DNA from 3 places in the Pararhizobium sp. O133 genome. Region 3 is predicted to be linked to each of the others. Evidence: predicted binding sites of a transcription regulator. Region 3 holds the regulator's gene; each other region holds the start of a gene.
What was found. Region 3 encodes PhoB, which activates phosphate uptake and scavenging genes when phosphate is short. Its sites were predicted from a motif close to TGTCATNNANCTGTCAT; they were not measured.

Region 1 (10,489 bases), 910 kb from region 3:
GGTTCGAAGCAGTTCTACCGGCAGTCGCCGCTGCGGTCGAACGCGGCGAAACATTGATCGAGGTCGTTTGACGAAGCAATCCTCGGCTACAACACCAACCTGAACTTCGCAAACCCATCCGCCCCATCGCCGGCATCCTCGATCTTGACGCCCTTCACGTCGGCGATCAGGCCGCGCGCCTTCGGACCGCTTTCGAAGATGGCGGTCGCACCTTCGATCGGCTTGAAGCTCCAGTTGCCGTCGGCCGATGGATTGATGGTCCCCTCTGAGATGATGTAGCGGACGATGACGTCGCGGTTGGTGTCGGGGGCGGCGAAGACCACCTTGTCGCTGGCGATCTCCGGGAATTTGCCGCCGCCGCCGGCGCGGTAGTTGTTGGAGGCGACGACGAATTTCCGGGCGGGATCGATCGGCTTGCCGTCGAAAGACAGGTTCTGGATGCGGTTGGAATCGGGGTTTACGGCATTGCCGTCGGCATCGTATTTGGCCGGTTGGGAAAGGTCGATCTGGTAGGTGACGCCGTCGATTATGTCGAAATTGTAGGAGGGGAAGCCGGCATTGAGCAGCGGCACGTCCTTGGCGCCGGGCTCGACCGTGTTGAACATCCCTGCCGACATTTCCAGCCAGTTCTTGACCTGCGCCCCGGTGATGACGACCGCCTGGACCGTGTTCGGATAGAGATAGAGGTCGGCGACGTTCTTGATGGCGATGTCGCCGGTCGGCACGTCGGTGTAATAATCCGCGCCGCCGCGTCCGCCCGCCTTGAAGGGAGCCGCCGCCGAAAGCACGGGCAGGTCCTTGTACTCTGTGTCTTTCAGCATGTCCTTGATGTACCAGGTCTGCGCATTGGAGACGATCTGCACCGAGGGATCGTCGGCCACCAGCGCGAAATAGGAATAGAGCGGCGCCGAGGTCTTGCCGACCGGCGTGCGGACATAGGCGAGCGTCGCTTCGTGTTCGGCGGAGGCGGCGGCCAGCACGTCGGCGCGATCCGGCACGTCCGCCACCACCTTCTTGTCCTCGCGGTGATAGATCGGCCGCGCCTCGGTGGTGAAATCGACGATCTTCCAGCTGTTGCCGTCCTTTTCGAGCAGAAGGTCGATCAGGCCGAGATGCGAGCCCCAGAAGCCACCCATGACCGCCGGTTTGCCAAGCAGCGTCCCCTTGACGGGATCGACACCCTCGATGCCGTCGAAACTCTTCGGGCCGGGGAAGACCAGATGCTGATGGCCGGTAAAGACCGCATCGATGCCTTCGACACCGGCGAGGTAGAGCGAGGCATTTTCCATGCGCTCGCTCTGGCCGGAACCGTCGATGCCGGAATGGGACAGCGCGATGATGATGTCGGTGCCCGCCTCCTTCATGACGGGCACCCAGGCCTTGGCCGCTTCGACGATATCCCGCGTCTGCGCCTTGCCCTCGAGGTTCTTGATATCCCAGAGCATGATCTGCGGGGGAACAAAGCCGATAATGCCGATCCTCAGTTCGCTGGCCGCTCCCGTACCATCCGTGATCGTCTTTTCAACGATCGTGTAGGGCTTGAAGAACAGGTCGTCATCCTTCGGATTGGAGGCGAGTTGACCCTTCGTCAGGTTGGCGCAGACGTAAGGGAAGTTGGCGCCCGAAAGCACCTTGAACATATAATCGAGGCCATAGTTGAATTCGTGATTGCCGAGCGTTCCGGCCTCGTAGCCGAGAACGTTCATGGCCTTGATGACCGGATGGACGCCGCCTTCCTTCATGCCGTGCTGATAGGCCATGTAATCGCCCATCGGGTTGCCCTGCAGGAAATCGCCGTTGTCGACGAGGAACGAATTGCCAGCCTCGGCGCGGATGGCGTCGACGATCGAGGCGGTGCGGGCGAGACCCAGCGTGTCGTTGGGCTTGTCGCCGTAATAGTCGTAAGGGAAGACGTGGACGTGGATATCGGTCGTTTCCATGATCCGCAGATGCGCCTGGTTGGCGGCCGCGCGGGCGGCGAATGGATGCAGGAGAACGAGGGCGGAGGTGGCTGCGGCGCCGCTCAGGAAGGCGCGGCGGCTGATCGGGTGGAGCGCGAGCATGGAGGACATGTGGTTTCCCTTTGTCTGGCCTGTCTTTTCCCGGGTTCAAACCTAAGGTGCCAATCGCGGAATTGCACCCCGCAAAATCTGACATTTTCGATCTTCCCGCCAAAGGCTGCTGTCAGCGTTTCTGCAGCAAGGTTCACGGAAATGAATTGGTTGATCACCGGTCTTTGGAGTAGGACGGCCGAACGATAAAAATATGACGGGATAACGCCATGGCGGATGAAAAACAGGTGCCTGCGGTGCAAAATGGCGATTCGCCTCGCGGCTTTGCTTTCGCCTTGGCGGCTTATCTGCTCTGGGGGTTCCTGCCGTTCTTCATGAAGGCCGTCGCCCATATCCCGGCGTTCGAGGTTGTGGCGCATCGCATTGTCTGGTCGGTTCCTCTCGCCGGCGCCATCCTGATCTGGCTTGGGCGCACCGGCGACGTGAAGGCCGCGCTGCGCTCGCCGCGCATGCTGAAGATGGCGACGCTGACCGCGATTTTGATCACCGTCAATTGGGGCATCTATGTCTGGGCGATCGGTGCCGGACGGGCGCTGGAAACGGCGCTCGGCTACTATATCAACCCGCTCTTTTCGATCTTCCTCGGTGCGGTCCTGCTCAAGGAAAAGCTCAATCCGGCCCAGATCGTCGCCATTGGCCTGGCCGCCGTCGCCGTCGTCGTGCTTGCCTTCGATGCCGGCGGCCTGCCTTGGGTGTCGATCGGGCTGGCGCTGTCCTGGGGGCTCTATGCCTTCTTCCGCAAGACCTTGCCGGTCGGACCGAACCAGGGTTTCTTCCTCGAAGTCCTGCTGCTGAGCGTGCCCGCGCTCGGCTATATCGTTTATCTGGAAGTCACGGGGCAGGGGCATTTCGGCGACACCGGCTTTGCTGATGTTCTCTGGCTGATGGCCTGCGGTATCGTCACCGCCATCCCGTTGATGATCTATGCCAACGGCGCCAAGCTGCTGCGGCTTTCGACCATCGGCATCATGCAATACATCGCCCCGACGATGATCTTCATCATCGCCGTCTTCGTCTTCCACGAGCCCTTCGGCACATCGAAGCTGATCGCCTTCATCCTGATCTGGGTAGCGCTCGCGGTCTATTCAACCTCGATGATCATGGAAAGCCGCGCCCGCCGAGCCGAGATGCCGAAGCCGGCGGAATAAAAGGCCGTTTTACGGTTGGCCGTATTTGTTGAGCACTGCCGCGATTTCATCGGGATTGGCAAAGGCGCCGTTGTCGGCGTCGTCGATGCCTTCCTCGACCCCGGCAATCCACTTTTCCTGCCAAGCGAGCGAACGACCATGCGACAGCGCATCCTCAATGATGCGCTCCCGTGTCAAGGTCGAGCGAGCAGCCAGCCGGTCGATGCGGCGGCTAAGGTCTTCGGAAATGCGGTTCTTGCTGTCCATGGGAGATACCCTGTCAACACTGGAAACAACATTATCGCGTGAGCGCTTGCCGATCAATCCCGCCAACCGTGGCCGACGAAGCTGCCTCAGAGCTTGGCAATGATGCCGTCGTCGCCGTCGCGGTCGACCTGGCTGGCCCAATGGGCGAGCAGGGCCGGCACGATTTCTTCCGGCTGGTCGATGACGATCGGCTGGACGAGATGGGCGGTGTGGATGAAACCTGAATCGGCCATGTGGCGGATCAGCTTCATCAACGGATCCCAGAAGCCATCGATATTGGCGAGCACGATCGGCTTGCGGTGGCGGCCCAGTTGCGCCCAGGTCATCACTTCGATGATTTCCTCCAGCGTGCCGATGCCGCCGGGCAGGGTGACGAAGGCATCGGAACGTTCGAACATCTTGTGCTTGCGGTCGTGCATATCCGGCGTGACGATCAGTTCGCTGAGCTGGCCCAGCGAGTGACGCGTCGCCTCCATATCCATCAGGAATTCTGGTATGATGCCGGTGACGCGGCCACCCCCCGAGAGCACGCTGCTGGCGACAGCGCCCATGATGCCCTTGGTGCCGCCGCCATAGACGAGGCGAAGATGATTCTCGGCAATGGATTTGCCAAGAATCCGGCCAGCGTCCATGTAGGACTGGTCACGTCCGGGCTGTGAGCCGCAATAGACGCAGATGGATCGAATCGGGATATTTTTCTCATTCATGGTCCAAAGAGACATCGCACTGCAACAGGCGTCAAGAAAAATGACGGGAAACAGGGAAGCGACAGTGCCGGAACAGGTGGCAATGCTTGTGTAAAGCGCTGGAAATCGTTAGCAATTTCAGGATTGGACTGACGCTTTCTGCGTGTCTCCGGCCCCGGGGGAAAGAATACGGGACGTGAGCGCGCATGCAGGGCTTGGGGAAAGCCGTTCCTTTGCGTTCATGTCGGGCGCTGACGGCTTGGGGCCATTGGAGATGTGCATGATGAAGAACAAGGCCGGCTGGGTGGCCCTTATCGTCCTGGCAATTGCATCGCTGCTGATGATTTTCGTTGTCATGCCGAATATCCAGGGCAAGAAGGATACCGTGACCGCCGAGACACCGGCGCAGGACGAAGCCAAGCCCGCCGGCGCGACGGCCGATGCAAAGGGTGCGCGTCCGACAGCTGAAGGCGATGCGGCCAAGCAGGCGGAAATGCCGGCGGCCACGACATCGCAGACGGCCACCGATGCAAAGCCGGCCGATACCCAGAACGCCGACGCAAAGCCGGTCGATCCGACAGCCGACTGGACCGTGCCGGGTTTCGACGTCCTGCGCGTCGAACCGGATGGCTCGACGGTCATTGCCGGACGGGCCCAGCCGAACACGAAGCTCGAAATCGTCAACGGCGACATGGTTGTCGGTACGGCGGATGTTGGCGCGACCGGCGATTTCGCCGCGATCTTCGACAAGCCGCTGGCGGCCGGCGATTACCAGCTGACACTGCGCAGCGTCGGCGAGAACGGTGCCATCAAGTCGTCCGAGGAAGTGGCCACTGTCTCGATCCCGAAAGACAAGGCCGGCGAACTGCTCGCGATGGTTTCCAAGCCCGGCGAAGCCAGCCGCATCATCACCACGCCGGAAGGCGAAACGGCCAAGAAGCCGGCCGACACTGACGCGCAGCCGGCCACGGGTGAGGTCGCCAGGACCGAACCCGCTGCGGATGCATCGGCCACCGCGACCGATACGGCAAAGACCGCCGATACGGCCACCATGCCTGCGGATACGACAGAAAAGCCAGCCGATACCGCCGCAGCGACGCAGGCCCAGGCGACCACCGAGGGCGATGCCGCAACCGTCAAGCCGGCCGCCAGCGGCGCATCCGCCGTTGCTGTCTCGGCCGTAGAGATCGAGGGCAAGAAAATCTTCGTCGCCGGCAACGCCAGGGCCGGTGCGCTCGTCCGCATTTATGCTGACGATGCGTTGGTCGGTGAAGCAAAGGCGGATGAGCAGGGTCGTTTCGTCGTCGATGGAACGATCGACCTTTCGGTCGGCAATCACACGATCCGTGCCGACGTGATGGGCGCCGATGGCAACAAGGTGGAAGTGCGGGCTGCTGTTCCGTTCGATCGTCCTGCCGGCGAGCAGGTAGCGGCTGTCGCGCAGAGCAATGCCCAAGGTACCGTCGCACCGTTCGATGGCGGCAGTTTCGATGGCCTGCGCCTGGAGGCTGGCAAGGCGCTTGGCCTGCTCAAGGGCCTGTTTGCCGATGGCAAGGTTCCGTCTGTCGAACAACTGGCTGCCGCGCGTTCGGCAACCGAGATCGCGCTGAACTCGCTTGCCGATTTCAAGGTGGCCGATAATCTCGACCAGAGCGTCAGGGAAATGGCCGGCAAGACCTCGAAAGCTGCTGCCGATGCACTTGCATTGCTGAAGTCGCTGCCGAAGGACGCAGACAGCGTGTCCGCCGCCCTCGGCAAGGTCGAGACGGCAGTCGGTTCGGCCCTGATGCCGCGCACCGATGGCAACGGCGGCAATGCGGTTGCCACCGAAACGACGACGCCGGCTCCGGCCACGGCGACGGACAATGCAGTAGCGGCGGCGACCCCGTCCGAAGGTCAGGACGCAGAGCCTGCGCCGGCCACGGAAACCGCCGAGAAGCCTGCCGCTGAGTCAACCGCTCAATCCGTAATGCCGGCCGCCCAGCCGGAGGCTGCCGCAACGGCGGCCGACAATGGAGCTGCAACGGCCACCCCGGCAACGGGTCAAGCGGCGGCCGAGCCGGAGACAGTTCAGCAGGCGCCGCTGCAGCAGAGCAAGACGTCGGTTATCATTCGCCGCGGCGATACGCTCTGGCAGATTTCCCGTCGGGTCTACGGCGCCGGTGTCCGCTACACGACGATCTATCTGGCCAACGAGGACCAGATCACCGATCCGGACCGCATCCTGCCCGGCCAGATCTTCGGTGTGCCGGACACCGCGATGCCGGAAGCCGAATCGGAAGAGATGCACCGCAAGCATATGAAGCATCTGCCCTGACGGCTTTTTGTCCGGCGCTCCATTGCGGCGGGCACCTATGAGGCCTATCTGAAACACCAAGCGGCGCCTCCCGGGGCGCCGTTTTTGATTGGAATTCGGCTAAGACGGGGACAGACGTGGCAGCGCAGAAGAAGACGGTATCGGCGGACGCAGGCAATCCGCTGCAGACGATCATCAACCTATGGCCCTATATGTGGCCGAACGACCGCGCCGACTTGAAGATGCGCGTTGTCTGGGCGACGGTCATCCTGCTCGTGGCCAAGGTCGTGCTGCTGCTCGTTCCTTATTTCTTCAAATGGTCGACGGATGCGCTGAACGGCAAGGCCGATCTCGTCGGCGCGCTGCCGGCGCTCTTCACCGGTGCTGTCATGCTGGTTCTGGCTTACAATCTGGCGCGCCTGCTGCAGGCGGGGCTGAACCAGTTGCGCGATGCGCTGTTTGCCAGCGTCGGACAGCATGCGGTGCGTCAGCTTGCCTATCGCACCTTCGTTCATATGCACCAGCTTTCCCTGCGCTTCCATCTGGAACGGCGCACCGGCGGCCTGTCGCGTATCATCGAGCGCGGCACCAAGGGCATCGAGACGATCGTCCGCTTCACCATCCTCAACACCGTCCCGACGCTGATCGAGTTCCTGCTGACGGCGATCATCTTCTGGTGGGGCTATGGCTTCAGCTATCTGCTCATCACCGCCGTCACCGTGGTCATCTACATCTGGTTCACCATCAAGGCGAGCGACTGGCGCATCGGTATCCGCCGCGCCATGAACGACAGCGATACCGACGCCAATACCAAGGCGATCGATTCCCTCCTGAATTTCGAGACCGTCAAATATTTCGGCAACGAAGAGATGGAGGCGAAGCGCTTCGATCAGTCGATGGAGCGCTACGAGCGCTCGGCGACGCAGGTCTGGACCTCGCTCGGCTGGCTGAACTTCGGCCAGGCCCTCATCTTCGGCGCCGGTACGGCGATCATGATGGTCATGTCGGCCATGGCCGTGCAGCGTGGCGAACAGACGCTCGGCGATTTCGTCTTCATCAACGCCATGCTGATGCAGCTTTCCATCCCGCTCAATTTCATAGGCTTCGTCTACCGCGAAATCCGCCAGGGCCTGACGGATATCGAGCAGATGTTCGACCTGCTTGAGGTCGAGGCGGAGGTCACTGACAGCCCGGATGCGGTGGAACTGGCGATCGACAAGGGCGCGATTGCCTTCAAGGACGTGCACTTCGCCTATGACCCCGCCCGGCCGATCCTGAAGGGCATCACCTTCGACGTTCCGGCCGGCAAGACCGTCGCTGTCGTCGGTCCCTCCGGCGCCGGCAAGTCGACGTTGTCGCGGCTGCTCTATCGCTTCTATGATGTCCAGGAAGGCGCGATCACCATCGATGGCCAGGATGTTCGCGGCGTGAAACAGAAATCGCTGCGCGCCGTCATCGGCATGGTGCCGCAGGATACGGTGCTGTTCAACGATACCATCGCCTATAACATCCGCTATGGACGCACGTCGGCCACGCAGGCCGAGGTCGAGACGGCGGCCGATATCGCGCAGATCGGCGGCTTCATCGAGAGCCTGCCGGAAGGCTATAATGCCATGGTCGGCGAGCGCGGCCTGAAACTGTCCGGCGGCGAGAAGCAGCGTGTTGCGATCGCGCGAACCGTGCTCAAGAACCCGCCCATCCTGATCCTCGACGAGGCGACCTCGGCGCTCGATACCCACACCGAGCAGGAAATCCAGGCGGCGCTCGATATCGTATCGCAAAATCGCACGACGCTGGTCATCGCCCACCGACTTTCAACAGTCATCCATGCCGACGAGATCATCGTTCTCAAGGACGGCGGCATCGCCGAGCGCGGCACGCATGGGGAACTTATCGACCGCGACGGCCTTTACGCTTCCATGTGGAACCGCCAGCGCGAAGCGACGCAGGCCGAGGAGACATTGAAGAAGGTACGAGAAAGCGACGATCTCGGCGTGGTGACGCGCGGTCCGGCAGCGGTGTGAGGGGAAGTGAATAGTGAATAGTGAATAGTGAATAGTGAATAGATATTGCCATCCCCTGCGATACCTCTCGTTCACTAGCCACTAGCCACTAGCCACTAGCCACTAGCCACTAGCCACTAGCCACTAGCCACTAGCCACTAGCCACTAGCCACTACCCACTACCCACTACCCACTACCATTGCCCGACCCGGCGTTTCGCTGTACGTGCTGTTGCAAGAAAATTTGGAGAGATGAATTCATGAGCTTGATCAATACGGTGCGCAAAACGCTGGTTCCGGTGCACAAGGAAGGGTATCCCTTCATCGCCGGTTTCTTCGTCGTTTCGCTGGTCCTCGGTTTCCTCTGGGAGCCGTTGATGTGGATCGGCTTTGTTCTCACCGCATGGTGCGCCTATTTCTTTCGTGACCCCGAGCGTATGACGCCACTGGACGACGATCTGGTGATCAGCCCGGCCGATGGCCGCGTCTCGTCGATCGCGCTGATGACGCCGCCGGAAGAACTCGGGCTCGGCGATACGCCCATGCTGCGTATTACCGTGTTCATGAATGTCTTCAATTGCCATGTGAACCGTTCGCCGATGCGCGGCACGATCCGCCGCATCGCCTATCGCGCCGGCAAGTTCGTCAATGCCGAACTCGACAAGGCAAGCCATGAAAACGAGCGCAACGGTCTGGCGATCGAAACCGCGCATGGCACGATCGGTGTCGTCCAGATCGCCGGTCTCGTTGCTCGCCGTATCGTCTGCTGGTCACAGGAAAGCGATACGCTTCAGCCGGGCGAACGCTTCGGCCTCATCCGCTTCGGATCCCGGCTGGATGTCTTCCTGCCGGCTGGAGCGGCCCCTCGGGTGAGCCTTGGCCAGACGGCGATCGCCGGTGAAACGGTTCTGGCCGAATTCGGTTCGCCAAAAGGCCCGGTCATCAGCCGTCGCGGTTGATGGCAGCAGGCAAACAGGAACAGGAGCACGCCATGGAAACGCCCTTTCCGTCTTTTGAACCGAATGGCCCGAACGACGAGGCGCGTGGTCCCCGCCTGCGGGAAATCCCGTTGCGGCTGATCGTGCCCAACCTGATCACCGTGCTTGCCATCTGCGCCGGGCTGTCCGGCGTGCGTCTTGCCTTCGAAAACCGCTTCGAACTGGCCGTCGGCATGGTTCTGGTCGCGGCTTTTCTCGATGGCATCGACGGCCGCGTCGCCCGCCTGATGAAGGCCACCTCGAAATTCGGTGCGCAGATGGATTCGCTCGCTGACATCGTCAATTTCGGCGTCGCCCCGGCACTGGTGCTCTACGCTTTCGTTCTCGATCAGGCCCGTTCGCTCGGCTGGATCGCTGCCTTGATCTACGTCATCGCCGCCGGCCTCAGGCTTGCCCGTTTCAACGTGATGGCCGAACGCGAGGTCAAGGCCAGCTGGCAATCGGAATATTTCGTCGGCGTACCGGCACCGGCCGGCGCCATGCTGGTGCTGCTGCCGATGTATCTCGGGCTCCTGGGCATGGCTCCCGATCGGCCGATTGCGATCTTCGCCTCGGCTTACACGGTTCTGATCGCCTTCCTGCTCGTCAGCCGCCTGCCGGTCTGGTCCGGCAAGTCGGAAAATCGCGTCCGCCGCGACCTTGTTCTGCCGATCATCCTCTTCGTCGTGCTCTATGTCGCGACGCTAATGAGCTTCACTTGGGAAACCATGGTGCTGACGGCTGTCGGCTACCTGATCAGCCTGCCGTTCGGCGCGCGCAAGTGGCAAAAGAAATACGGCGACTGGCCGCTGCATCCGGATCATTTGATGACCACTGAAGACGGTCTGCCGGGCGACAAGAAATAGTTGTACCAACGCATGAAAAAGCCGCCGTGGGATATCTCGCGGCGGCTTTTCCATATCGTCGTTCGGTGATCATTCCGGTAGCCGGTAATCCACGATCCGGTTTTCGCGGACGATAAACAGCTTGCCGGTTTCCGTCTGGCCGGGGCCAACGAGCGGCAGGAGCTTGGCAGCTATTTCGGAGGGATGCGGCAGGGTT
Region 2 (10,489 bases), 830 kb from region 3:
GAGGTCGCCGATCCGCAAAACCTGAAGATGTGGCTGACGGTCAATGGCGTCAGCAAGCAGAACGGTTCGTCGAAGACCATGGTCTATGGCGTCGCCCATGTCGTCAGCTATCTCAGCCAGTTCATGACGCTGCATCCCGGCGACATCATCTCGACCGGTACGCCGCCCGGCGTCGGCATGGGCTTCAAGCCGCCGGAATATCTGAAAGCGGGTGATGTCGTCGAACTCGGTATCGAAGGCCTCGGCACGCAGAAGCAAACCTTCATCGCCGACGTTTGATCGTCGAAACATTCCGGATCAAGGGCGCATGCTTCGGCATCGCGCCCTTTTTTGTGACGTTCACGTCTCGATCTTCAGCTTGACGCGATCGGCGGCAAAGCGGGTGCGGGCAAATTGTACGGGAATGCCGTCCGGATCGGCATTGATCGCCGTCGCTTCGATGACGATTGCGCCGGGCGAGAGCCGGAGCAATGACAGTTCGTTGGCATCCGCATGGCGGGCAACGAGTTCGGTCGATATGCGCACATAGTCGGCGAGCCCTTGCGCCGCGAAGGCCTTGGTGATCGAGCCCAGTTGCGCAAAATGCTCGGCCATGCCCGGAAACCGCGCCTGCGGAAAATAGCTGGTGGAACAGGAGACCGGCCGCCCGTCGGCGCTGCTGAGCGCTTCCATTTCGAGACAGTGTGCGCCGGCAGGAATACCGAGCCCGGCCGCGATTTCCCCTGTCGCAGGGACAACGGCGTGCGCCAGCAGCCTCGCTTCGATCTCACGCGTCTGATCGCTCAGGCCTTGTGAAAAGCGGGTGCGGCGGGAGATCGGGAAGCTCAGGCGCTCCTTGCGCCGGACCATCGTGCCACGTCCCTGGATCGCCTGGACGAGGCCCTCCTCGGCGAGCGCCGCAAGCGCGCTTCTCACCGTGTGACGGTTGACACCGAACTGGCCTGCCAGCATCATCTCCGGTGGAACCATGCCGGTCTTGTCGTATTCGCCATTGCTGATCGCAAGCCGGATCAGGTCGGCAATCTGCCGCCAAAGGGCGACCCCGGTCTGCCGCTCGACGGTCTTTTTCGAATTCATGTCACAGGTCCGTCATGTTGTCGTTCTAGAAGTGGGTCATCAGATGTATGGTTGTCTATATTACTAGACATTTCGGACGGAAAGCAATGGACGCGATCAGAGAAAAACGAGACGCTTCAGCGGATCAGCGCAAACGGGTCATGGGTCTTCTGGCGCGCGCCACCGTGGCCGAATTGCAGGCCGGTTGGCAGGCCATTGAGCCGAAGCCGGAGGTGCTTCCCGTGCGTGGTCCCGAAACCGGGCTGATCATGGTGCGCGGCCGCGTCGGCGGTGGCGGTGATGCCTTCAACCTCGGCGAAGCGACCGTCAGCCGTGCCACGGTGCGCCTCACGACCGGCGAGGTCGGCCATGGGCAGTTGCTCGGCAATGACCGGGAAAGGGCGCGCCTCGCCGCCATTTTCGATGCGCTTCAGCAGCGGCCGGAATACCGGCAGACCGTCTTGCGCATGGTCGAGGCCATCGAAGGCAGGATTGACGACGAAGACCGGCTGCAGGCCGAGCAGACGGCGGCGACGCGCGTCGACTTCTTCACCATGGTGCGGGGAGACAACTGATGGCCATCCAGAGCGAACAGCAATCCGTCGCGACCGGCGTTTATGCCGGCGCCTTTGCCGATCCGGTGTTCCAGTCGCAGTCCGTGTTCAAGGCTCTGATGGATGCCATGGCCCGGCCCGGCACGATCCAGCCGCTCGGCGCCGCCGCGAACCCGCCGGCTCCGTTCGGCGCCGGTGCAGGCGCGATCGCGCTGACGCTCTGCGACGACGGTACGCCCGTCTGGCTGAGCGCCGCGCTTGCTGGCTCGACGGTTCCCGCCTGGCTCTCCTTCCATACCGGTGCGCCGCTGACCGGTGTGCGGCCGGAAGCCCGGTTCGTCTTTGTCGAGGCGGGCGGTCTCGTGCCCGGTTTCGATCAGTTCGCGCTCGGCAGCCAGGAATATCCCGACCGTTCGGCAACGCTGGTGCTGGAAGTCGCCGCCCTTCAGGGAGGCCCGGCCTTCACCGCGACCGGCCCCGGTATCCGTGATGCGGTCACCATCGCACCGTTGGGGCTGCCGGATATCTTCCTGACGCTGTGGAATGAAAACGGGGCGATCTTCCCGCGCGGCATCGACCTGATCCTCGTGGCCGGCACCGACATCCTGTGCCTGCCGCGCACCACCAAGCTTCGCCGTCGGGAGGTCTGACCATGTATGTTGCCGTCAAGGGGGGCGAGGCCGCCATCGCCAATGCGCACCAGCTGCTCGCCGATCGCCGCCGTGGTGATCGCTCGCTGCCGGCGATTTCGATCGACCAGATCGTCGCCCAGCTCGGGCTTGCCGTCGATCGCGTCATGGCCGAAGCCTCGCTCTACGACCGTGAACTGGCCGCACTGGCCGTGCGGCAGGCGCGGGGCGACATGATCGAGGCGATCTTCATCCTGCGCGCCTACCGCACGACGCTTCCGCGCTTCGGCATGTCGGTGCCGGTCGATACTGCCGCCATGAAGATCGAGCGCCGCGTCTCGGCAACCTACAAGGACCTGCCTGGTGGCCAGTTGCTCGGCCCGACCTTCGACTACACCCACCGTCTGCTCGATCCGTCGCTGCTGACCGACGCGCCGGTTGCCGAACCGCTGCGCCGGCCCGCCGACGAAGGGTCGATGATGCGCGTCTCCGATATCCTGTCGGGCGAAGGGCTGATCGAGGGCGATGGCCAGATGCCGCAGGACCATGTGCCGGGCGACCTGACGCGCGAACCACTGGAATTTCCGCTGAACCGCGATCTGCGCCTGCAGGCCCTGGCCCGCGGCGATGAGGGCTTCCTGCTGGCGCTCGCCTATTCCACCCAGCGCGGCTATGCCCGCAGCCATCCCTTCGTTGGCGAAGTGCGCATTGGTGCCGTCGAGGTGGAGCTGGATATTCCCGAGCTCGGGTTTGCGGTTTCGCTGGGGCGTGTCCAGGTAACCGAGTGCCAGATGATCAACCAGTTCCAGGGCTCTGCCAAGACGCCGCCGCAATTCACCCGCGGCTACGGCCTCGTCTTCGGCCAGAGCGAGCGCAAGGCGATGGCCATGTCGCTCGTCGATCGGGCCTTGAGGGCGGAAGAATTCGGCGAGGATATCGTCGCGCCGGCGCAGGACCAGGAATTCGTCATTTCCCATTCCGACAATGTCCAGGCGACCGGCTTCGTCGAGCATCTGAAGCTGCCGCATTATGTCGATTTCCAGGCCGAGCTTGATCTCGTTCGCCGCATGCGCGCCGAATACGAGGCAAGCAAAGCCGGTAACACATCCACCGATCTGCCGGAGGCCGCACAATGAGCGCCGCGCTTGCCGCCTACAATTTCGCCTATCTCGACGAACAGACCAAGCGGATGATCCGCCGGGCGATCCTGAAGGCGATCGCCATCCCCGGTTACCAGGTTCCCTTTGCCTCGCGCGAAATGCCCATGCCCTATGGCTGGGGCACGGGCGGGGTGCAGGTGACGGCGGCGATCCTCGGGCCGGACGACGTACTGAAGGTCATCGACCAAGGCGCCGACGACACCACGAATGCGGTGTCGATCCGCGCCTTCTTCCAGAAGGTCGCCAATGTCGCGGTCACCACGAAGACGCGCGAGGCGACGATCATCCAGACCCGCCACCGCATTCCGGAGGAGACGCTGACCGCCGGCCAGACGCTGGTCTATCAGGTGCCGATCCCCGAACCGCTGCGTTTCCTCGAGCCGCGCGAGACCGAGACCCGCAAGATGCATGCGCTGGAGGAATACGGCCTCATGCATGTGAAGCTTTACGAGGACATCGCCCGCAACGGCCATATCGCCACCACCTATGCCTATCCGGTCAAGGTCGAGGGGCGCTATGTGATGGACCCCTCGCCGACGCCGAAATTCGACAATCCGAAAATGCATATGTCGGAGGCGCTGCAATTGTTCGGCGCCGGTCGCGAAAAACGCATCTACGCCGTTCCGCCCTATACCGAGGTCGTCAGCCTCGACTTCGAGGACCATCCGTTCGAGATCCAGCATTTCGACAGGCCCTGCGCGCTCTGCGGCGCAAGCCAAGTCTACCTCGACGAGGTCGTTCTGGATGACAAGGGCGGGCGCATGTTCGTCTGCTCCGACACGGATCACTGCGAGGACCGTCGTGAACACGGCCATGCCGGCGAAATGCTGGCGCGGCAGGAGGCGGCGGAGTGAGAGTTCCTTCTCATGTCTCTGACGTCTTGGAAAAGACCCCTCCCCAACCCCTCCCCACAAGGGGGAGGGGCGTAACTTGCGGCACTGTCCTCGCGCCGATCTGGCCACAAGCGAGCCGCAAGTCACGGCCGTCCTTTGTGACGGTGTTTCCGTGTCTTCCAAAATCTCCAGCCCTGACGGTTCATGCAGCCGATAATCGACAGAACGCCCGTCCTCAGACCAAAGCAGTCGCCGAGGTTGCGGCAGGGTTAGCCCCTCCCCCTTGTGGGGAGGGGTTGGGGAGGGGTCTTTCTTCAGAAAATCTTGCCGAGGTACGTCCATGACCGACACCCCCCTTCTCAAAGTCAACGATGTCTCGAAATTCTATGGTAGCCGCATCGGCTGCCGGAATGTTTCCTTCGAGCTCTGGCCGGGCGAAGTGCTGGCGATCGTCGGGGAATCCGGATCCGGCAAGACGACGCTTCTGTCCTGCCTGTCCACCCGGCTGATGCCGAGTTCCGGGATCGTCGAATACCATATGCGCGACGGCCAGTACCGGGATCTCGCCCGCATGGGCGAGGCCGAGCGGCGCTTCCTGATGCGCACGGACTGGGGCTTCGTTCACCAGAATCCGGCAGACGGATTGCGCATGACGGTGTCGGCTGGCGCCAATGTCGGCGAAAGGCTGATGGCGGTCGGCGGCCGGCACTATGGCAAGATCCGCGCGACCGCCGCCGACTGGCTGGCCCGCGTCGAGATCGAGGAAGACCGGATCGACGACCAGCCGCGCGCCTTTTCCGGCGGCATGCGCCAGCGTCTGCAGATCGCCCGCAATCTGGTGACCTCGCCCCGCCTCGTCTTCATGGACGAGCCGACCGGCGGCCTTGATGTTTCGGTGCAGGCGCGCCTGCTCGATCTCGTGCGCGGCCTCGTTCACGATCTCGGCCTGTCGGCCATCATCGTCACCCATGACCTTGCCGTCGCCCGCCTTCTTTCGCACCGGATGATGGTGATGAAGGATGGCTTGGTCATCGAGCAGGGGTTGACCGACCGGGTTCTCGACGATCCGCGCGAGCCCTATACCCAGCTTCTCGTGTCCTCCATTTTGCAGGTTTGAAAAAGGGTGAGTTGAGAGGTCGGCTTCACCCCCCTCTGTCGGCGACGCCGACATCTCCCCCACAAGGGGGGAGATCAGCCGACACCTTCGGTCGCCAAATGGGAAAAGAACAATCTCCCTCCTTGTGGGGGAGATGTCACGAAGTGACAGAGGGGGGCGAACCCCGATCTCTGTGCCAACGGACCATGTATGCAAAGGAACATGCTATGCCGACGCCTCTCGTCGTTTCCGAAGTCGCCAAGAGCTTCACGATGCATCTGCGCGACGGCATCACCCTGCCGGTCGTCTCCGGCGTCTCCTTCTCGGTGAAGAGGGGCGAATGCGTCGTGCTCGGCGGCCCGTCCGGTGTCGGAAAGAGCTCGATCCTGAAGATGCTCTACGGAAATTACGCCGTCGACAGCGGCCAGATCCTGATCGAGCATCGCGGGCATCTGGTCGATCTCGCCCATGCAGCACCCCGTGCCGTACTCGACGTGCGGCGTGATACGCTGGGCTACGTCAGCCAGTTCCTGCGCGTCGTGCCGCGCGTCTCGGCGCTCGACGTCGTCGCCGAACCGCTGTTGGCGCGCGGTGTGGCACAGGCCGAGGCTCGGGAGAGGGCTTCCGAGCTTCTCGCTCAACTCAACCTGCCGCGCGAGCTCTGGCAACTGCCGCCCGCCACCTTCTCCGGCGGAGAGCAGCAGCGCGTCAACATTGCCCGCGGCTTCATCACCGATCACGCCATCCTGCTGCTCGACGAGCCGACGGCCTCGCTCGATGCGGTGAACCGCCGCGTGGTGGTCGAGATGATCGCCGCCAAGAAGGCCGAGGGCGTTGCCCTCCTCGGTATCTTCCATGACGAGGAGGTGCGCGACGCCGTGGCGGACCGTATTCTCGACGTCTCTGCGTTTTCGCCGCGAAAGGCCGCCGCATGAGCCAGAAACTGACGGAAGAACCGACGATCCATCCGACCGCCACCGTCAGCCAATCGACGCTCGGCCGTTACTCGGAAATCGGCGACCGCTGCCGCCTCGACGAGGTCGAGTTCGGGGATTATTCCTATATCGAGCGTGACGGCTCGATCTGGTGCGCGACGGTCGGCAAGTTCGCCAATCTCGCCGCCTCCGTGCGCATCAACGCCACCAACCATCCGACATGGCGCGCGACGCTGCACCACTTCACCTACCGCGCCTCCAACTATTGGCCGGATGCGGACATGGAGCAGGATTTCTTTTCGTGGCGTCGCAAGAATCGCGTCTTCATCGGCCATGATGTGTGGGTCGGTCACGGCGCGACGGTGCTGCCCGGCGTCACCGTCGGCAACGGCGCGGTGATCGGTGCCGGAGCCGTCATCTCGAGGGATGTCGCGCCCTACACGATCGTCGGCGGTGTTCCCGCCAGGCTGATCCGCGAGCGCTTCGGCGCCGATATCGTCGCGCGCTTTGAAAAGCTCGCCTGGTGGGACTGGGATCATGTCAGGCTGCGCGATGCGCTCGACGATTTCAGGATGCTCGACGCCGACACCTTCCTCGTCCGTCACAATGCCTGATGAAATGGCACTGCAATCCCCGCGCCGGCGGGGATCGTGGACTGTAACAAAACCGACACCAATCTGACATTCCCCCTTCATCAAGCCGCTTTAAGGCATGTCACGTACCGATGACCGGTGTGGCTGCCAGAGGACGACTGCCATGTTTCAGCTGAAGAATGTAACGCGTCAATTCGGCAAAAAGATCGCCGTCGATTCAGTGACCTTCGATATCCCGCAGGGACAGATGGTCGGCATTATCGGCCGGTCGGGCGCCGGCAAGTCGACGCTGCTGCGGATGATCAACCGCCTGAACGACGTCTCGTCGGGCTCCATTCATTTCGGCGATCTCGAAGTCTCGTCACTGCGCGGTTCCGCTCTTCGCAGCTGGCAGCGCGATTGCGCCATGATCTTCCAGCAGTTCAACCTCGTGCCGCGCCTCGATGTGCTGACCAATGTCCTGCTCGGACGTCTCAATCATCGCTCCACCGTGCTCAGCATTCTCAACATGTTTACCCGCGAAGAGCGGATCATGGCGATCGGCGCGCTGGAGCGGCTCGGCATCGAACAGACGGCGCTGCAGCCCGCCGGCACGCTGTCGGGCGGCCAGCAGCAGCGCGTTGCGATTGCGCGTGCGCTGATGCAGCAGCCGAAGATGCTGCTTGCCGACGAACCGATCGCCTCGCTCGATCCGCTGAACGCCAAGATCGTCATGGATGCGCTGCGCGACATCAACGAGCGCGACGGCATCACCGTTGTCACCAACCTGCACACGCTGGATACGGCGCGCAATTATTGCGAGCGCATCATCGGCATGGCGCATGGACGCGTCGTGTTCGACGGCCAGCCGCAGGACCTGACGGCGGCGGCCGTCGCCGAAATCTATGGTTCGGGCGCCGATCTCGACGAATCGATGACCTCGACCAGCATCCATATTCCTGCCGCGCAGGACAATACGAAATCCGCTGGCCTCAAGCCGCTGGCGCTGGCCGGCCTGTAAAAGGCGTCCTGGATCGAGTGCCCGCGTCAAGGGCAGATTTTTTAACCGAATGTGAGCCGGCTAAATCCGGATAACAGGAGAAGACCATGTTGAAGACAACACTCTTGAGCGCCGTTGCGCTCGTCGGCCTGATGGGCCAGGTTCAGGCCGAAGACCTCAAGGAATTCCGCGTCGGCATCATCGGCGGCGAGAACGAAGCCGACCGCCTGCGTAACTTCCAGTGCCTCGGCGATCACCTGAAGACCGCCCTGAATGTCGAGAAGGTCTCCTTTTTCCCGGCCGCCGACTATGACGGCGTCATCCAGGGCCTGCTGGGCGGCACGCTCGATTTCGCAGAACTCGGCGCTTCCGGTTATGCCAAGATCTACCTCGCCAAGGCTGACGCCGTCGAGCCGATCCTGACGACCGAGCAGACCGACGGTTCGACCGGTTATTATTCGATCATGGTTGCCCGCAAGGACAAGGGCTTTACCAAGATCGAAGACCTCAAGGGCAAAAAGATCGGCTTCGCCGACCCGGATTCGACCTCGGGCTACCTGATCCCGAGCGTGACCCTGCCGGAAACGATCGGCATGCCGGTCAAGGAGTATTTCGCTGAAACCGGTTTCGGTGGCGGCCATGAAAACCTCGTTCTCGAAGTCCTGAAGGGCACGTTCGATGCCGGCACGACGTTCGGTTCGGGCATTGGCGAGTTCAAGGAAGGCTACACTTCCGGCAATCTGCGCAAGATGGTCGACAAGGGCATCCTCGACATGAACGACCTGGTCGAACTGTGGCGCTCGCCGCTGATCCCGAACGGCCCGACCGTTGTTCGTTCCTCGCTCAGCGCCGACGTCAAGGCCAAGTTCAAGCAGTTCATGCTCGACCTGCCGAAGACCGACGCAGCCTGCTTCGCAGCTGTTGAAGGCGGCGACTACAAGGGCTTCGTCGAAGTCAACGCCGACTTCTACAAGCCGATCATCGACGCCCGCAAGGCAACGATCGGCGGCTGATATCGGTTGAAGCCCCGGCCGGGTAGCCGCGTTGGTGGACCGGCCCCTCACCCTAGCCCTCTCCCCGCAGGCGGGAAGGGGTGTCGCATATGAAAAAGTCCCCTCCCCAACCCCTCCCCACAAGGGGGAGGGGCTTAACCCGCGGCCCCGGCCCGTCGTCTGAAGCGAGAGGGCGGCGGCTGGGTCTCTCCCCCCTTGTGGGGGAGATGGCCGACAGGCCAGAGGGGGTCTTTTTCCATATGCGATTGCCCCGTCGTTCACGGGGAGACGGTGGCCGAAGGCCGGATGAGGCGCGCGCCATGCGCGATTGCCTTGCAGCGGCCGGTGTAGTCCCTTATTTTCCGGAGATGTCATGGCGTCAGCGCTTTCCCCGACCCTGAGTGACAATGGAGCGGTGGTCGAACGCCACTGGCGCGAGCTCAATCTCCGCCGCCGCACCTATACGTTTCTTGGCCTTGCGCTTCTTGCCGTAACGTTGTCCGGTTCGCTCTGGTTCGCCAACGAGACGAATGCCGGCAAATTCTTCGACCGGCTTCCCTATTTCTTCGATTTCGTCGGCGATCTTGTACCGCGCGACGGCGCTGAAATCGGCCGCGCCCTGTTCGACCTGCCGTCGCCTTATGACGATGGCAGCCTGAAATACAATTATCCCGAGGGCCGGGTCTATCTGACGGACACGATCTACGTGCCCGAATATATCCACAAGATGCTGGAAACGCTGAATATCGCGATCTTTTCCACCATCTTCGGCATGTTCTTCGGCTTCATCCTCTGCTTCTTCGCGGCGCGCAACATGATGCCCAACCCCTGGGTGCGCGGCCTTGCCCGGCGCTTCATGGAAATCCTGCGCGCCTTTCCGGAAGTGGTCATTGCCGGCTTCTTCCTCGCCATCCTGTCGCTCGGGCCGATCCCGGCCATGATCGCCGTATCGATCCACACGGTCGGCGCGCTGGGAAAACTGTTCTTCGAGGTCGTCGAGAATGCCGACATGAAGCCGGACGAGGGCCTGAAGGCCGCAGGCGGCAACTGGATCGAGCGCGTCTGGTTCGGCATCGTGCCGCAGGTCCTGCCGAATTTCATGAGCTATTTTCTGCTGCGCCTGGAAATCAACGTGCGCGCGTCGACCATCATCGGCGCCGTCGGCGGCGGCGGCATCGGCGAACCGTTGCGTCTGTCGATCAGCCAGGGTCATGAGGCCAAGACACTCGCCATCATTCTCCTCCTGTTTTCGACGATCATCGCCGTCGACCAGTTTTCCGCATGGCTGCGCCGTCGCCTCGTCGGCGACCAGGCCTTCCAGCTCGCTCAATAAGGGGCCGATCATGACCACAAGCACCCTGATGAGCGCCGCGGAGATGGATGCGATCGCCCACCGCCATCCGCACCTTTTGACCGGCTCGAAAGCCAAGCGTATCCGCTCCCTGCTGATCTTCGCCGGCATCGCGCTTTACATGATCTACAGCTGGTGGTTCTTCTCGATCGGGCAGGTGCTGACCAATGCCAACTGGGGCATTGCCGGCACCTATCTTGCCGACTGGGTGTCCTATGAGGTGCGCCCCGATATCAGGATCGCCGGGGATGGCGCGATGCAGGTCGTCTATCCGCGCTTCTCGCCGCTCGGATCCAATGCCAAGCCGGAAT
Region 3 (10,489 bases):
CCCGCTCGCCTCGCTGCGCGGCTTCATCGAAACCCTGCAGGGGCCGGCCCGCAACGACGCCAGGGCGCACGAGAAATTCCTCGGCATCATGCATGAGCAGGCCACACGCATGAGCCGTCTCGTCGACGATCTCCTGTCTTTGTCGCGGCTGGAGCTGAAATCCCATATCGCGCCGGACGAGGCGATCGATCTCGGCCCCTTGCTCGCCCATGTCCGCGATACCCTGGCGCCGCTGGCGGAGGATCTGGATGTCGAGGTGACGCTGATCGTGCCCGAACAGCCGGTCGTCGTGCAGGGGGACCGCGACGAACTGACGGAAGTCTTCGAAAACCTGATCGAGAATGCCTGCAAATATGGCCAGGAAGGAAAGAAGGTCGAAGTCGTATTGTCGGGCGGCGGCGATCAACCGGCCGAGGTGTCCGTCCGCGATCACGGCCCGGGTATCCCGGCCGAACATGTTCCGCGGATTACCGAACGCTTCTATCGGGTTAATGTCGAAGCCAGCCGGTCCAAGAAGGGTACTGGCCTCGGGCTGGCGATCGTCAAGCATATCCTGACGCGACACAGAGCCCGGTTGCTGGTGCAATCGGAGGTCGGCAAGGGCACCGTCTTTACCGTGAGGTTTTGACACAAACTTCGCGGCGAAAACGTCAATTTGAAAAATAGACAAGTATTTTCAGCGACTTGATCTGTCACAAATGTTTCTTGAAACTGACATAAAAGATGTGGGCATCGGGCGCTAACTAGGGCAGCCGATCGACACGGCGAAAGCGAGCGCTGATGAAAAGCGCACCCACACAAGCCCATTCTGGGAGAATTCTGATGAAGTCCTTGAAACTCACCGTCGCAGCTCTGGTTGCTTCCGCCGCTTTTGCCGGCGTAGCCGTTGCCCGTGACCAGATCCAGGTTGCCGGTTCCTCGACCGTTCTGCCCTATGCCAAGATCGTTGCCGAAACCTTCGGCGAAACCTTCCCCGACTTCAAGACTCCGGTCGTTGAATCCGGCGGCACCGGTGCCGGCCTGAAGGAATTCTGCAAGGGCGTTGGCCCGGATACGATCGACATTGCCAACGCTTCGCGCAAGATCAAAGACAGTGAGCTGGAAACCTGCAAGGCAGCCGGCGTCACCGAAGTTCAGGAAGTCAAGATCGGTTATGACGGCATCGTCTTCGCAACCGACGCCGGCAATGCCGACCTGAAGCTGGTTCCGCAGGACCTCTACCTCGCACTCGCTGCTGAAGTCGTCGTTGACGGCAAGCTCGTTGCCAACCCCTACAAGAAGTGGTCGGAAGTCAACAAGGACCTGCCGGACGTTGAAATCGCCGCCTACATCCCGGGCGAAAAGCATGGCACGCGCGAAGTCTTCGACGAGAAGATGCTCGCTCACGGCTGCAAGGACGCTGGCGCTGCAGATGCGATCAAGGCGCTCGTTACAGACGAAAAAGAAGCTGCTGCCAAGTGCATCGCCGTCCGTAAGGACGGTCTGGCGATCGACATCGACGGCGACTACACCGAAACGCTCGCTCGTATCGCTTCCAACAAGAACGGCATCGGCGTCTTCGGTCTGTCCTTCTACGAAAACAATGCTGACAAGCTGAAGGTCGCAACCGTCAGCGGCATCGTGCCGTCGGGCGAAACGATTGCTTCCGGCGAATACCCGGTTTCGCGCCCGCTGTTCTTCTACGTCAAGAAGGCTCACCTCGGCGTTATCCCGGGCTTGAAGGAATATGTCGAATTCTTCCTCGACGATCAGATGGTCGGCCCGGACAGCCCGCTGGCCGCTTACGGCCTGGTTCCGGCTCCGGACGCGGAACGCGAAGCTGACCGCAAGGCGTTCACCGACGGCAACATGCTGTAATAGCTATGAGAAAACGCGGCACGGCAGTTTTGCCGTGCCGTACCTCCCGAGTTCGGATTTGCCGGCTTTCACTGATTGACAAGGCCGGGGGGATTTATCGATGAGCATCTCACTTATATTTTTGGTCGTTTTGATCGTTGGCCTTGGTGCATATTTTGCCGGCCGCGCCAGGGCGATGGCGAGCTCAAACGGCAAGCTGTCCGCACTCCACTCCCTTCCAGGTTATCACGGCGTCTATGCTGCCATCTGGGCAGTCCTGCCGGCCGCCGTCGTTCTGGCCCTCTGGCTGATCGCCAGCCCGTTCTTCGTCGAAAACGCCGTCAGGGACTCCCTGCCTGAAAGTGTCCGCAGCCAGGGTGTCGCAACCACCGAATTGATGCTCGGTCAGGTCGTGCAGGTTGCTAACGGTCTGCGGCTCCTGAGCGCCGATGAGATGGCCGCCGTCACGCGCGATCCGGCCACTCTGCGCGACGCGCTGGCCGCCAAGGGTGTGCCGATGGCGAATACCGGCGAAGCCTACATGGTCACGTCAGCGCAGACCTACAATTCGATGAAGGGCACCAGCGGCTGGGCGATGACTGTCGTCGTGCTGGTCATCGCCGTTGCCGGCGCTGTTTTTGCCATCCGTGGCATCAGCGCGCCTTTCCGGGCACGTAACCGTGTCGAGCGCGCCATGCTGGGCGCCCTGCTTCTTGCCTCGTCCATCGCGATCCTGACCACGGTTGGTATCGTCGGCTCGATGCTGTCCGAAGCGATCCGCTTCTTCCAGTCGGTCTCTCCGAGCACGTTCTTCTTCGGCACGGTCTGGGATCCGCGCTTCTCGGCTGCCGGCAGCGGGGGCACGGAAGGTCAATTCGGCCTGCTGCCGCTTCTCGCCGGCACGCTCTACATCGCCTTCGTCGCCATGCTCTTTGCCGTGCCGATCGGCCTCTTCGCCGCAATCTACATGGCCGAATATGCCAAGCCTGCGGTTCGCGGTATCGCAAAGCCGCTGCTCGAAATTCTCGCCGGCATCCCGACCATCGTCTACGGCTTCTTCGCCCTGATCACGGTTGGCCCTTTCCTGCGCGACATGTCGGCCCAGCTTAATGGCCTGGTGACCGGCAATTACGTCAACTTCATCCAGGCACAGAGCGTCCTGACCGCCGGTCTCGTCATGGGCATCATGCTGATCCCGTTCGTGTCGTCGCTTTCGGACGACATCATTACGCAGGTGCCCCGCGCCCTTCGCGATGGCTCGCTCGGTCTCGGCGCCACCCGCTCGGAAACCATCAAGCGCGTCATCCTCCCGGCCGCCCTTCCCGGCATCGTTGGCGCACTGCTGCTGACGGCTTCGCGTGCAGTCGGTGAAACCATGATCGTGGTTCTCGCCGCCGGTGTTGCCGCCCGCATGCAGCTCAATCCGTTCGAAGCGATGACGACGGTTACCGTCAAGATCGTCAATCAGTTGACCGGCGACCTCGAGTTCAACTCGCCGCAGACCCTGGTGGCCTTCGCGCTCGGTATCACCCTGTTCGCCATAACGCTCTGCCTCAACATCTATGCACTCTACATCGTGCGCAAATATCGGGAACAGTACGAATGACCGACGTTACATCCTCCGTACAGTCCACGTTTCAGCGCCCGGCCCAGGCAAGACGCGATATCGGCATCAAGAAGCGCTATGCAGCCGAACGCCGTTTCCAGGCCTATGGCTTCGCCGCGATCCTGATCGGCCTGTTCTTCCTGTTCGTGCTTCTCTGGACAGTCGTTTCCAAGGGCTACACCGCCTTCCAGCAGACGGCGATCACCCTGCCGATCGAGTTCTCCGAAAAGATCATCGATCCGAAAAACGAGCGTGGCACCAATCCCGCCAAGCTGATGACTGCCAACTATCCTCTTCTGGTCCGCGATGCCCTCGTCAAGGTGCTTGCCATCGACCCGGCCGACAAGGCGCTGGTCAAGAAGGCGACGGAAATGGTGTCTGCAAGCGCCCGCACGCAATTGCGCGATCTCGTTGTTGCCGATCCGGCGATCATCGGCACCACCGTCAACGTATCGCTTCTGGCTGAAGGCAATATCGACAGCGCCAACAAGGGGCAGATCGACCTGACGGTCGCCGAGGCGAACCGCAAGGTGAAGGATCAGCAGATCAAATGGATGGCGACCCTGTCCGACAGTGGTGCGCTCGCCAAGGAGTTCAATACAGGCCTGTTCACCTATGGCGCATCGAGCCGTCCTGAAGCCTCCGGTATCGGCGTTGCGGCCCTCGGTTCGCTCTACATGATGCTGATCGTGCTCGTGCTGGCTTTGCCGATCGGTGTCTGCGCGTCGATCTATCTTGAAGAGTTCGCCCCGAAAAACCGCCTGACGGACCTGATCGAGGTGAACATCAACAATCTCGCGGCCGTTCCGTCCATCGTCTACGGTCTGCTCGGCCTGTCGATCTTCATCAACTTCGCCGGCATGCCCCGTTCGGCCGCCGTGGTCGGTGGCCTGGTGCTGACGCTGATGACGCTTCCGACGATCATCATCGCCACCCGCGCCGCGCTGAAGGCGGTTCCGCCGTCGATCCGCTCGGCCGCCCTTGGCCTCGGTGCGTCGAAGATGCAGACGATCTTCCACCACGTTCTGCCGCTCGCCATGCCGGGCGTTCTCACCGGCACGATCATCGGCTTGGCGCATGCGCTCGGCGAAACCGCGCCGCTTCTGCTGATCGGCATGGTCGCCTTCGTGGTCGATTATCCCGGCTCGCCGATGGAGCCGTCCACGGCACTGCCAGTGCAGATCTATATGTGGGCCAACGAAGCCGAACGTGCATTTGTCGAACGGACGTCGGGTGCGATCATGATCCTCTTGATCTTCCTCGTCGTCATGAACCTGGGCGCAATCCTGTTGCGGCGTCGCTTTGAGCGTCGCTGGTAGTGAGGTAAGAACATGAACATGATGTCAGAAGCAGCAGTTGAAAAGGCGCTGGACCAGAAAATGAACACTGTCCCGTTGAAGATGATCGGCAAGGACGTTTCGGTCTATTATGGCGAGAAGCGTGCGCTGTACGACGTGAACCTGGATGTCCGCGAAAACACCGTGACCGCGCTGATCGGCCCTTCCGGCTGCGGCAAGTCCACCTTCCTGCGGACGCTGAACCGCATGAACGACACGATCGATAATTGCCGCGTTACCGGCAAGATTACGCTCGATGGTGGCGATATCTACGATCCGAGCATCGACGTCGTTGAACTTCGTGCCCGCGTCGGCATGGTCTTCCAGAAGCCGAACCCGTTTCCGAAGTCGATCTACGAGAACGTCACCTACGGTCCGAAGATCCACGGTCTCGCCCGCACCAAGGCGGAACTCGACCAGATCGTCGAGCAGAGCCTGCAGAAGGCCGGCCTCTGGAACGAGGTGAAGGACCGTTTGCATGAATCCGGCACCGGTCTCTCCGGCGGCCAGCAGCAGCGCCTGTGCATCGCACGCGCCGTCGCCGTCAGCCCGGAAGTGATCCTGATGGACGAGCCGTGCTCGGCACTGGACCCGATCGCGACCGCCAAGGTCGAGGAACTGATCCACGAACTGCGCACCAACTACACGATCGTCATCGTGACGCATTCGATGCAGCAGGCCGCCCGCGTGTCGCAGCGCACCGCCATGTTCCACCTCGGCAATCTCGTCGAGGAAAACGACACCGACAAGATGTTCACAAACCCGGATGATCAGCGCACCCAGGACTACATCATGGGCCGCTTCGGCTGAGGATATGTCCCGTGGCCTGCCCGGCGTTCGGGGAGGCGGCTGTTTCCCAATTGGATTGTGATCACGAGGAAAAACAATCATGTCTACACACATCGTTTCCGTCTATGACGAAGATCTGAAATACCTGACCCGCCGCATCTCCGAAATGGGCGGTCTGGCCGAGCAGATGGTTGCCGAATCCGTGCGCGCTTTGGTCAATTCCGACCTGGCGCTCGCCCAGAAGGTTATCTCCGACGACGCCATTCTCGATGATGCCGAGCGCCAGATCGGCGAAAAGGCGATCATCACCATCGCCAAGCGCCAGCCGATGGCGGCCGACCTGCGCGAAATCATGGGCTCGATCCGCATCGCCGCCGACCTGGAACGCGTCGGCGACCTCGGCAAGAACACCGCCAAGCGCGTCATCGCCGTTGCCAGCTCGACCCTGCCGCGTCAGCTGGCCCGTGGCCTGGAACACCTGGCCGAGCTTGCTCTCGTTCAGCTCAAGGAAGTTCTCGATGTCTACGCGTCGCGTTCGCCTGAAAAGGCCAACAGCATCCGCGAGCGCGATGGCGAGATCGATGCGATCTACACGTCGCTGTTCCGCGAACTTCTCACCTACATGATGGAAGATCCGCGCAACATCACGCCGTGCACCCATCTTCTGTTCTGCGCCAAGAACATCGAGCGCATCGGCGACCATGCGACCAACATCGCCGAGACGATCTACTACATGGCGACCGGCGCGCAGCTGGTCGGCGAGCGGCCGAAGGACGACACGGCCAACACCGTCGGTGCGGTCGGAAACTGATCGCGTCGCACAAATAAGTAAGCCGATTCTTACGTGAAGGCGCGCGCGGCCGCTGGAGCCGCTCGGCATGCCAGGTGGACCGGGCGCCAAGGAGCTCATGGACTATGCTGCCAAGAATTGCCGTTGTTGAAGATGAAGAGGCGCTGAGCGTCCTCCTGCGCTACAACCTTGAGGCCGAAGGGTTTGAAGTCGATACGATCAACCGTGGTGACGAAGCCGAAATGCGCCTGCAGGAGCGTCTTCCCGACCTGCTGATCCTCGACTGGATGCTGCCGGGTGTGTCCGGCATCGAGCTTTGCCGTCGCCTGCGCCAGCGTTCCGAAACCGAGCGCCTGCCGATCATCATGCTGACCGCGCGTGGCGAGGAAAGCGAGCGCGTCCGCGGTCTCGCCACCGGCGCCGACGATTATGTCGTCAAGCCGTTCTCGACGCCGGAACTGATGGCGCGGGTGAAGGCCATGCTGCGCCGTGCGAAGCCGGAAGTCCTCTCCACGCTTCTGAAATGCGGCGATATCGAACTCGACCGCGAAACCCACCGGGTCCATCGCAAGGCCCGCGAAGTGCGCCTCGGGCCGACCGAGTTCCGTCTACTGGAATTCTTCATGGCCTCGCCGGGCCGCGTGTTCTCGCGCTCCCAGCTTCTGGATGGCGTCTGGGGTCACGATATCTATGTCGACGAGCGTACCGTCGACGTCCATGTGGGCCGTCTGCGCAAGGCGTTGAACTTCTCCAACATGCAGGACGTCATCCGCACCGTGCGCGGCGCCGGATATTCGCTGGAAAGCTGATCTGTCAATTTTCGGCCGGACATGAAAAAGGGGCCATTTCGGCCCCTTTTTTGATGCGTGTGACGCTGTGCCTCAGCGTGCCCTGCGGCGTTCCGCGGACGGCTGGTAGGCCAGCTTCGCATGGAACGTGCAGTAGGGTGACGTATCGGGAGAGTCGTTGCCACAGAAGTGGAACTCTTCCTTCATCGGATCGCCGATCGGCCACTTGCAGGTGCGGTCGGTAAGCTGAGTCAGACCCAGACGGCGCGACATCGGAACGACGACATTGCTGGCTGGAGCCTCCTCGCGCTGTTCGATCGCGTCGATCTCGACCTCTTCCTTCATTACGGCAGCGCCGGTCGTCCGCGTTGCAGCGCGGGGCGCGGTCATGCGCGAGGCAAAAGTGTTGCCGGCCGTGCGCGGAGCAGCCGGTGCCGGGCGCTTTGCGCGAGCTGTCGTCGTGGTGCCGCCAGCCTTGGCGCGGCCCGGCAGGCAAAGCCGGTGCACCTTGCCGATGACGGCGTTGCGGCTGACGCCGCCGAGTTGAGCGGCGATCTGGCTCGCGCTCAGACCCTCGGACCACAATTTCTTGAGTTTCTCGACCCGCTCGTCAGTCCAGTTCATGGTCATGTCTCCATTCACAGCGTTGGTGATGGTCGAATCCTCCACCGGACCCCGGCAACGATCCGAGGTTGAAACGCGATAACACTTTTGGTGACTAGGTCCGCCGCATGCGTTCTAGTAATTGTTTATTAACGTAGAGCCCGGGGGACTCCGTGACAAGAGTCCCATGAATCACGCCGAATCGATTTTCGAGTTTTCCCCAACTTGCTTGCGATGCGTGGTATTTTTGCAAGAGCGTGGCGTAAAAAAATTCGCGGGCCGTTCGGTGCGCGGGAATGGCTGCAAACCATGGCCTTTTGTTGACATCGCGGTGCGAAATGAAGATAGTGCCATCGCCGCCGCAAGGCGGCATTTTGATTTTTCAGGGCTGGCCTCAGCCCGGTGTAAACACGTGACCCAGACAATCACGCCGTGATGATTGAGGAGACTTGCGCCATGGCCGATGCCACGCCGCTTTACGACACATATGCCCGCGCACCCCTTCGGTTCGAGCGCGGCGAAGGCGTCTGGCTGATCGCCGAGGACGGCACCCGCTATCTGGACTTCGCCGCCGGCGTCGCGGTCAATTCGCTCGGCCATGCCCATCCGCATCTGGTATCGGCGCTGAAGGAGCAGGCCGAGAAGGTCTGGCACTTGTCCAATCTCTACGAGGTTCCGGGCCAGGAAAGCCTCGGCCGCCGGCTGACCGATGCGACCTTTGCCGACAAGGCGTTTTTCACCAATTCCGGCGCCGAGGCGCTGGAATGCGCGATCAAGACGGCGCGGCGCTACCATTTCGCCAAGGGCCATCCGGAAAAATTCCATATCATCACCTTCGAAGGCGCCTTCCATGGCCGCACGCTGGCGACCATCGCGGCCGGTGGACAGGCGAAATATCTCGAGGGCTTCGGTCCGAAGGCTCCGGGCTTCTATCAGGTTCCGTTCGGCGACATGCCGGCCCTGAAGGCCGCCATCACCGAGGAGACGGCCGCGATCCTGATCGAACCGATCCAGGGCGAGGGCGGCATCCGCACCGTTCCCAAGGAATTCCTGCAGGAACTGCGCGCACTTTGTGACGAATACGGCCTCCTCCTGATCTTCGACGAGGTCCAGTGCGGCGTCGGCCGGACTGGCAAGCTGTTTGCCCATGAATGGTCGGGTATCACCCCGGACATCATGGCTGTCGCCAAGGGTATCGGCGGCGGCTTCCCGCTCGGTGCCTGCCTTGCGACCGAGGAATCGGCAGCCGGCATGGTCGCCGGTACGCATGGATCGACCTATGGCGGCAATCCGCTCGCCATGGCCGTCGGCAATGCCGTCCTTGACGTCGTGTTGGCCGACGATTTCCTGCCGCATGTCCGCGATGTGGCCTTGGTCTTCCGCCAAGGACTGGCCTCGCTTGCCGATCGCTTCCCCGATGTCATCGAGGAAATCCGTGGCGATGGCCTGATGCTCGGCATCAAGGCCAAGGTGCCGTCGGCAGACCTGTTGAAGGCCATCCGGGCGGAACACCTGCTGGCCGTTCCTGCGGGTGAAAACGTCATTCGCCTGCTGCCCCCGCTCACCACGACGGCGGAGGAGGCCCGCGAGGGTCTCGCCCGCATCGAGCGGGCGGCCGAGCATCTGACGGTGGAACGACGACAGGCGTCAGTCTGAACGACGTTTCCCGCATGCTCGAATAATGACAGGATTTGAATAGAATGGCCGATACAAGACACTTTCTCGACCTCTCCGCAATGACGTCGAATGACCTGAGAACCATCATCGACGACGCCCGCGTCCGCAAGGTAGCCACCAAGGCCGGCACGGCGGAAAAGCCGCTGGCCGGCAAGATGCTGGCGATGATCTTCGAAAAACCGTCGACCCGTACCCGTGTTTCCTTCGATGTCGGCATGCGCCAGCTCGGCGGCGAAACGCTGTTTCTCTCCGGCACCGAAATGCAGCTTGGCCGCGCTGAAACCATCGGCGATACCGCCAAGGTCCTGTCGCGTTATGTCGACGCCATCATGATCCGCACCACCGATCACAGCCGCCTGCTGGAACTGGCCGAACACGCGACCGTCCCTGTCATCAACGGCCTGACCGATACAACGCATCCCTGCCAGATCATGGCCGACATCATGACCTTCGAGGAGCATAGCGGGCCGGTGAAGGGCAAGACGATCGCCTGGACCGGCGATGGCAACAACGTGCTGCATTCCTTCGTCGAGGGGTCTGCCCGTTTCGGCTACCAGATGAACATGGCCGTTCCGCTCGGTTCCGAGCCGGACGACAAGATCCTCAACTGGGCCCGCAACAATGGCGGCAATATCAAGCTCTATCATGAGGCTGAACAGGCCGTGGATGGCGCTCATTGCGTGGTCACCGATACCTGGGTCTCCATGAACCAGGAACATCGCGCCCGCGGCCACAATGTCTTCCAGCCTTTCCAGGTCAATGAGGCGCTGATGAAGCGGGCGGACAAGGATGCGTTGTTCATGCACTGCCTGCCAGCCCATCGCGGCGAGGAAGTCACCGACGAGGTCATCGACGGCAGGCAATCCGTCGTCTTCGACGAGGCCGAGAACCGCCTGCACGCCCAGAAGTCGGTCCTTGCCTGGTGCCTCGGCGCCCTGTGAGCAGGCTCGCCCACGCGACTTGAAAACGGCCGGGCGGCACACGATCTATGGACCAGAAAGATGACCGGCGCCGAACACGCGACCGGTCATCGTCGTTGATGACGCCAACCATCCGTTCGCTT

Region 1: the regulator PhoB is predicted to act here: its motif matches at 2,255-2,271, upstream of ACST81_RS16795 (bifunctional 2',3'-cyclic-nucleotide 2'-phosphodiesterase/3'-nucleotidase).
Region 2: the regulator PhoB is predicted to act here: its motif matches at 6,920-6,936, upstream of phnC (phosphonate ABC transporter ATP-binding protein).

Annotation. Positions count from the first base shown of each region.
Region 1 covers NZ_CP196426.1:3,494,038-3,504,526, reverse strand. Annotated here, with positions in the region: gene ACST81_RS16800 (DUF5615 family PIN-like protein) at 1-71, shown strand, start outside; gene ACST81_RS16795 (bifunctional 2',3'-cyclic-nucleotide 2'-phosphodiesterase/3'-nucleotidase) at 87-2,072, opposite strand; gene rarD (EamA family transporter RarD) at 2,282-3,220, shown strand; gene ACST81_RS16785 (CopG family ribbon-helix-helix protein) at 3,230-3,466, opposite strand; gene ACST81_RS16780 (TIGR00730 family Rossman fold protein) at 3,553-4,173, opposite strand; gene ACST81_RS16775 (LysM peptidoglycan-binding domain-containing protein) at 4,433-6,469, shown strand; gene ACST81_RS16770 (ABCB family ABC transporter ATP-binding protein/permease) at 6,586-8,472, shown strand; gene ACST81_RS16765 (phosphatidylserine decarboxylase) at 8,711-9,409, shown strand; gene pssA (CDP-diacylglycerol--serine O-phosphatidyltransferase) at 9,442-10,293, shown strand; gene ACST81_RS16755 (SDR family NAD(P)-dependent oxidoreductase) at 10,363-10,489, opposite strand, start outside.
Region 2 covers NZ_CP196426.1:605,100-615,588, forward strand. Annotated here, with positions in the region: gene ACST81_RS02845 (fumarylacetoacetate hydrolase family protein) at 1-279, shown strand, start outside; gene phnF (phosphonate metabolism transcriptional regulator PhnF) at 340-1,077, opposite strand; gene phnG (phosphonate C-P lyase system protein PhnG) at 1,164-1,631, shown strand; gene phnH (phosphonate C-P lyase system protein PhnH) at 1,631-2,260, shown strand; gene ACST81_RS02865 (carbon-phosphorus lyase complex subunit PhnI) at 2,263-3,375, shown strand; gene ACST81_RS02870 (alpha-D-ribose 1-methylphosphonate 5-phosphate C-P-lyase PhnJ) at 3,372-4,253, shown strand; gene phnK (phosphonate C-P lyase system protein PhnK) at 4,573-5,349, shown strand; gene phnL (phosphonate C-P lyase system protein PhnL) at 5,556-6,263, shown strand; gene ACST81_RS02885 (DapH/DapD/GlmU-related protein) at 6,260-6,877, shown strand; gene phnC (phosphonate ABC transporter ATP-binding protein) at 7,020-7,856, shown strand; gene phnD (phosphonate ABC transporter substrate-binding protein) at 7,943-8,848, shown strand; gene phnE (phosphonate ABC transporter, permease protein PhnE) at 9,201-10,160, shown strand; gene phnE (phosphonate ABC transporter, permease protein PhnE) at 10,171-10,489, shown strand, end outside.
Region 3 covers NZ_CP196426.1:4,403,007-4,413,495, reverse strand. Annotated here, with positions in the region: gene phoR (phosphate regulon sensor histidine kinase PhoR) at 1-628, shown strand, start outside; gene ACST81_RS21425 (substrate-binding domain-containing protein) at 823-1,857, shown strand; gene pstC (phosphate ABC transporter permease subunit PstC) at 1,958-3,442, shown strand; gene pstA (phosphate ABC transporter permease PstA) at 3,439-4,761, shown strand; gene pstB (phosphate ABC transporter ATP-binding protein PstB) at 4,774-5,589, shown strand; gene phoU (phosphate signaling complex protein PhoU) at 5,669-6,379, shown strand; gene phoB (phosphate regulon transcriptional regulator PhoB) at 6,484-7,167, shown strand; gene ACST81_RS21395 (GcrA family cell cycle regulator) at 7,240-7,770, opposite strand; gene ACST81_RS21390 (hypothetical protein) at 7,937-8,185, shown strand; gene ACST81_RS21385 (aspartate aminotransferase family protein) at 8,206-9,405, shown strand; gene argF (ornithine carbamoyltransferase) at 9,450-10,367, shown strand.